Prochlorococcus marinus XMU1402: one gene and its partner. The protein of the gene in region 1 interacts with the protein of each later gene in a pairwise test. Links are inferred from orthologs where the notes say so. Each region holds a gene or a part of one and is shown in the gene's direction. Other genes may lie near its edges.

Region 1 (3,429 bases):
ATGGAGAAAGATTCCCAATATTATTAATTGGGGCACCAATTAAAAACCAATCAAAAAAAATATTTAATATTATCCCTGCAAATGATGATTTAAAAGGAAAGTTTGTTTTTTCTATTGAATAGTAAGTTCTTACTAATAAATCTCTATAAAGATAAAAAGGAATGCCAACTGCATAAGCAATTAATATATTCTTTACTTTTAAAGCCGCTGAATAATCAAAAGATCCTCTCTGAAAAACTAACTGCACTATTTGATTATTAAATGTTATGAAAAATGCGGTTAAAAAAATAGTTGTCAAGAAACAGTACTCTATTCCAGAGATCAATATTTTTTGGAGGCCGATAAAGTCTTTATCACTTCTAAATTTAGAGAATTTTGGAAGTAATGGCAAAATCAAAGAGTTAGATAATACACCTAATGGGGCTTGTATCAAGAAGTTTCCGTAAGCTAGTCCCGATGCTGCTCCTTGAAAACTTGAAGCGAAAAACATATCGATAAAAACATTGATTTGACTGAGACCTGATGAGATAGATGCTGGAATAATTAGTTTGAAAATCCTCCTTTCTTCATTAAATAATTGGAAGTTTGACTTTAATCTCAAGAGACCGATTTTATTTATTTCCGAAATTTGAACAACAAACTGAATCAAAGTTCCTGTCAAAGTTGCAAAAGCGAGTAATCCCGTATAAGTAAAGAAATGAGAATAGTCATTTTTTTGGTTGAAAATCCAACTTAATAAAATAAAAAAAATAGTAGTTAGGCTTGTTATCGCTGGACTTATACTTGATAAAAAGAATTTTCTTTGGGAATTTAAGGCGCCAAAGCTTAAACCTATGAATCCGGATAAAGGGATACAAGGTGTAAGTATTTTTAATTGGTAAGTGGCAATAGATTTAGCTTCGTAACTTAAATTGGGGGCTAATAATTCAATTAATAAACTGGAATTAAAGTATATTAATATAGCTAAACTAATTAATAATATTGAAAGTTTTATGCTTACTTGAGTTAAAACAATCCCTCCATTTTTTTTGTTAAGGGGAGTTAGAACTGCAACGACTGCGTTATGTAAGGGACCATTAATTCCTCCAATAATTATTAGCAAAAAACCAGGAATTATATAGGCATAATTAAATGCGTCGTATGTTACCCCAACTCCAAAAGCAGCAGCTATAAATATTTGTCTTACACATCCAGCTAATTTACTAAGACTAGTACCAAATGAAATTGAAAAAACATTATTTTTTAAAAATGAATGCATTTGGATTTGTCTAAATTTTTCAAGAAGTTCAAGTTTCAATTATATTTGATTTTTAACTAACGACATATTTATGAATGATCGGATAATCGAATTTGATCCATTAATTGAAGGAGTTTTAATCAAGAGGTATAAAAGGTTTCTTGCAGATATAAAATTAGAGAGTGGAGAGATAGTAACTGCTCATTGTGCCAACACAGGCCCAATGAAGGGACTTTTGAGTGAGGGAGCTAAGGTAAGAATAAGTGTTTCCACTTCTCCAGAAAGAAAATTACCTTTTACTTGGGAACAGATATGTGTACTAAATTCAAGAAATGATGAGGTCTGGGTAGGAATTAATACTCTATTTGCAAATAAGTTAATCAAAAAGGTTATTGAGAAAAATTTGCTTGATGAAATAATAGGAGAAATAGAGACAATTAAATCTGAAGTTCCTTATGGAAAAGATAAAAAAAGCAGAATTGACTTTTTTTTAACTCCAAAATCTTCAAATCCTGATAAACGTAACATTTACCTAGAGGTTAAAAACACGACCTGGATTAAAGAAAATGTAGCTCTATTCCCAGATACAGTAACGAAAAGAGGCCAAAAACACCTCATGGAATTAAAGGAATTAATGCCTGAAAGTAAAAGTATTTTGGTACTTTGTATTACGAGAAAAGACGCTTCTTTCTTTGCACCAGGAGATGATGCAGATCCCTTATATGGCAGCCTTTTTAGAGAATCTTCAAGTGCAGGAATGATAACTATTCCATGTTCCTTTGAATTTCATAAAGACCACGTATCATGGAAAGGAATTAAACCTTTGAAATAAATAAAAAATCTTCTTGTTTTGAAATTCAAAAATAATAAATTTTCAAATTTAACAAATAATTTTAATGGTGCAAGTATAAAAATGGTATAAACAACTACTAGACACTGATAAGTTTTTTGAATAAATTTAGATTTGAAAGGAAACAGCACAAACTGTTTTTTTGCAGATCTAATTTTTTTTTATGACCACTGCTTTGCAAACGCCTCAAAGGCGCTCTAGGTCCAAGTTACAAGATGCAAGTCTTGTTAACGGGCCTATGCTCCTTTTGAGGAGTATTCGAGGATTTAGTTCAAACCGCTCCATGTTGTGGCTTGCAACTGTTCCTTTAGCTTTGTTTGGTTTAGGTATTTTTAATCTTTCTGCTCATGCAGGCGATCTACCTGAGTTGAATGCAGCTTTTCTTGCCAATAACTTATGGCTATTTGTCGCTACTATTTTAGTGATATTCATGAACGCCGGCTTCGCTATGGTAGAGGCAGGTATGTGTCGTTCTAAGAACGCCGTCAACATTCTTGCTAAAAACCTTTTCGTATTTGCTCTAGCTGTTACCTCTTATTGGGTAATAGGCTACTCGCTAATGTACGGAGACAGTATTGCTGGTGGATGGCTATATTTTATGGGCCTATTTTTTGATCCAACAGTCACTGCCGAAACAGTTGCTGATGCTGGATTAGTCCCAACAGTTGATTTCTTGTTCCAGTCTGCATTCGCAGGAACTGCTGCTACTATCGTTTCCGGACTTGTAGCAGAAAGAGTTAAATTTGGAGAATTTGTTGTTTTTGCGATTGTATTAACTGCATTTATATATCCAATTGCTGGTAGCTGGAAATGGAATGGTGGTTGGCTAGATGCATTAGGTTTTGTTGACTTTGCTGGTTCTTCAATTGTTCACTCAGTTGGAGCATGGGCAGGTCTCGTAGGAGCTATGCTTCTTGGACCAAGAATTGGCAAATACTCTGATGGGAAACCACAGGCTATGCCTGGACACAATATGGCTATAGCCACTTTGGGTGCATTAGTTCTTTGGATAGGTTGGTATGGATTTAACCCCGGTTCTCAACTTGCTATGGACCAATGGGTTCCATATGTTGCTGTAACAACTACTTTGGCAGCAGCTGCTGGTGCTATCGGAGCAACTGTTGTTTCAACACTAACTTCTGGTAAGCCTGATCTTACAATGATTATTAATGGAATCCTTGCTGGTTTGGTTAGTATCACTGCTGGTTGTGGTGATATGACTCTTGCTGGAGCCTGGTTTGCAGGACTAGTTGGTGGAATTATCGTTGTATTTTCTGTTGCAGCACTTGATGCCGCTGAGATTGATGATCCTGTAGGTGCATTCTCTGTTCACGGAGTATGT
Region 2 (3,318 bases), 320 kb from region 1 along the record:
AGAAATCAAGGGAGGTGTTGGAGATGATCTAAATGCAAGAGGATGGATTTATTTAAAGAAAGGTACAGCTAATTTATATACCACCCCCTTTAAACTCGATAAAAACAAGGAAAATTTTATTTTGTTCGCATCAAGAAGTGGGGTAGTTCCATTAATAAATCTTTCTCTTGTAAGTAGAGTCCCAGATTCAATAATACCTATAAATCAAAATAATCAAGATACAAATATTTCTGGTGATTTAGGTGTAGATAATACAGGTGGAATTGGTTCATTTGGGATTGGCAATACGAGGTTAATTAGAATTGAGGCCTCTTATGAAGGATTTTTAGATCAGTTGTCTTTCGAGGATGAAAATAAAAAAATCCAATTAAGAAGTACCCCTAATTACACTAGATCACAAATTATTGGTTTGATTGGAGGTAATTCAGCAAATTTGATTAATAGAGCATTTATTTCTCAGATTAATAATGCGGATGCTTTTAGTGAAAAATTTCAGTTTTCTTTGTATCCAGCCTTAATAGAAAAAAATAATTCTTTAAATAATATTTTTTCTGATGAAAATGTAGATTTAAATAATGTTAATGAGTCAACTTCTAATAAAGGCATATCCTCTCAAGAATGGGTTGCAGAAATAGGTTTTGATATTACTGATTCTATAAATTTCTCTGTACAATCTATTCCCGGTAGAGATGATTTGCCTCCTACGGGCATAATTACCTTACAAGTCGATCCAAACAATAAAATAATTGACAAAAACTTAGATTTAGAATTATTAGGTTCTTCTGATTCTAATGGAGATTGGAAGAGTCAATTACAATTATTCTATAGATATTAATTCACAAACATAATCGCTTTTAAAATAGTTTTTCTGACCTATTATTTATTAATAAAATAAATAAATAAATATGGAAGATATTTTTGAAGTTCCTCAACCAGGAAAAGATCTTTTAGAAAAAGCTCATCAAGTTCGTCTGGCTTCAATAAAAATTAGTCAAGCTGAAAATAATAATAGAATTAAAGCCTTAAATTTTATGGCTGATTATCTAGAAAAAAATACTAAACAAATTTTAGATGCTAATAATGAAGACTATATAAAAGCAGAAAAGAAAGGTATTTCTAACGCTTTGCTCTCTAGATTGAAGTTATCAAAAGAAAAATTAAATTCAGGAATTGAAGGAGTAAGAAAAGTTGGGGATTTGGCTGATCCTGTGGATCAAGTTCAAATTAAAAGAGAACTTTCCAAAGGACTGATCATAGAGAGAAAGACTGTACCTATAGGTGTCCTCGGGATTATTTTTGAATCAAGACCTGATGCTGTTATGCAGATTAGTTCTCTAGCAATAAGATCTGGCAATGGAGTTATTTTAAAGGGTGGAAGTGAAGCTAGTTCAACAAATACTGCAATAGTCAAAGCATTAAAAGATGGATTACACGAATCAGGCCTTGATGAAAATGCAATATGTTTACTTACAAGTAGGAAAGATAGTATGTCCATGTTAAATCTTGATAAGTATATTAATTTAATAATTCCTAGAGGAAGTAATGAATTAGTTAAATTTATTCAAGACAATACAAGAATTCCAGTGCTAGGCCATGCTGATGGAATTTGTCATTTGTTTGTAGATAATGAGGTAAATCTTGAGATGGCTTTGTCTGTGGCACTGGACAGTAAAATTCAATATCCTGCGGCGTGTAATGCTATAGAAACTTTATTATTGCATAAAGATATTGCACCAGCATTTCTTGAAAAGGCTATACCTTTATTTGATTCAAATAACGTTAAATTAGTCGGAGATAAAAAATCTGTAGAATTAGGTATACAGTATGAGGCTAGTTTAGAAGATTGGAAAACTGAATATTTAGATTTAATTTTATCAATAAAAATTGTTGACAATCTTGATGAAGCCATTACACATATTCAGAAATATAGTTCAAAACATACAGATGGAATAATTACTGAAAATTTAAGTACGGCTAATAAATTTATGAATGTAGTTGATAGTGCGGGTGTTTTTCATAATTGCTCAACAAGATTTGCAGATGGATTTAGATATGGATTCGGAGCTGAAGTTGGGATATCTACTCAAACTCTGCCCCCAAGAGGACCTGTAGGCCTAGAGGGTTTGGTTACATATAAGTATTTCCTTAAAGGGGATGGAAATATAGTTGATGATTTTTCATCTGGAAAGGCTGTCTTTACTCATAAGGATCTTTAGATTTTTTGAAGATGGAAACATTTTTACACATAGAGAATATCAAACTTTGGGCTAGAGTTGGTGTTCTTGAAGAAGAAAGAAGATTAGGACAACTTTTTAGTTTGGATATATTGTTATGGACTGATTTTGAAAAATGTACTTCAAATGATGATGTTACAAAAACAGTTGACTATTCAAAATTAGTTGAAATTTTAAAAAGTCAATCAAAGAAAATATATTGTTTCACAATCGAAAAATACTCAAATGAAATTTTAGAAATTATTGATGAGGAATTTAAGTTGTCCAAAATCAAAATCATTTTGACAAAATGTAATCCTCCAATTACTGGTTTTGATGGGAAGGTTTCAATCGTAAGAATTCTTGAAAAAAAGTAAAAGTTTTGGAAAAAAGAAATCCTATTATATTGATTCATGGTCTTTGGAATACTTCAAGTATTTTTTCTTCTATTATCAAAAAACTTGATGATATTGGCATTGAATATTTCGCCCCAACTCTTAAGCATTCATATGGAATGACTTCAATTCTGGATTTGACTAATAAATTAAACGAATTAATTTTAGAGAAATATGGTTTAGAAAAAGAAATAGATATTTTGGGATTTTCTATGGGAGGAATAATTGGTAGGTACTGGCTTCAAAAATTTAATGGATATAAGAGAACAAGAAGATTAATTACTATAGGTTCTCCTCACAAAGGAACTTTGATGGCTCAATTAATACCTAAATACCCTTTTAAAGGAATATCAGAAATGAAAATTAATAGTAAATTTTTGAGAGAACTTGCAGATAATGATTTTTTTCTTGATGAAATCGAGTGTATAAATTTTTTTACTTATTGGGATCTAATGGTTTTCCCAGGATGGTGGACAAACTTAAATTTTGGAAAAAAAATATCAGTAAAAGTATATAAACATAGAAATCTTGTAAGAAATAAATCTGTGGTTGATAAAATAATCGATGAAATAATTATGTAGTTCCAGATAGACCCAAGTGTCTTATTAAGGAATCTGTTTGCGGCTCTCTTCCCCTGAATAGTTTAAATATATCTAATGGAGGTAAGCTTCCACCCAGGCTAAGTATTGTATCTTTGAATTTCTTTCCTA

What was found.
Region 2: the proteins of sfsA (region 1) and HA141_RS03240 interact in binary tests that used the Escherichia coli proteins (3 or more experiments, as listed by UniProt). The link is inferred for Prochlorococcus marinus XMU1402 from one-to-one orthologs.

What each region holds. Positions count from the first base shown.
Region 1 is NZ_JAAORD010000001.1:251,791-255,219, forward strand. The notes cover bases 247-3,198. They hold sfsA (DNA/RNA nuclease SfsA), read left to right. Parts: upstream 247-1,328; coding sequence 1,329-2,069; downstream 2,070-3,198. Other genes in these bases: murJ (murein biosynthesis integral membrane protein MurJ), read right to left, coding at 247-1,258; HA141_RS01380 (ammonium transporter), read left to right, coding at 2,251-3,198. Outside these bases: more of murJ, read right to left, coding at 1-246; more of HA141_RS01380, read left to right, coding at 3,199-3,429. UniProt on the Escherichia coli protein: Binds to DNA non-specifically. Could be a regulatory factor involved in maltose metabolism.
Region 2 is NZ_JAAORD010000001.1:575,223-578,540, forward strand. Bases 220-3,060 are described here. They hold HA141_RS03240 (glutamate-5-semialdehyde dehydrogenase), read left to right. Parts: upstream 220-905; coding sequence 906-2,216; downstream 2,217-3,060. Other genes in these bases: HA141_RS03235 (translocation/assembly module TamB domain-containing protein), read left to right, coding at 220-835; folB (dihydroneopterin aldolase), read left to right, coding at 2,228-2,590; HA141_RS03250 (esterase/lipase family protein), read left to right, coding at 2,596-3,060. Outside these bases: more of HA141_RS03235, read left to right, coding at 1-219; more of HA141_RS03250, read left to right, coding at 3,061-3,189; HA141_RS03255 (M3 family metallopeptidase), read right to left, coding at 3,182-3,318. UniProt on the Escherichia coli protein: Catalyzes the NADPH-dependent reduction of L-glutamate 5-phosphate into L-glutamate 5-semialdehyde and phosphate. The product spontaneously undergoes cyclization to form 1-pyrroline-5-carboxylate.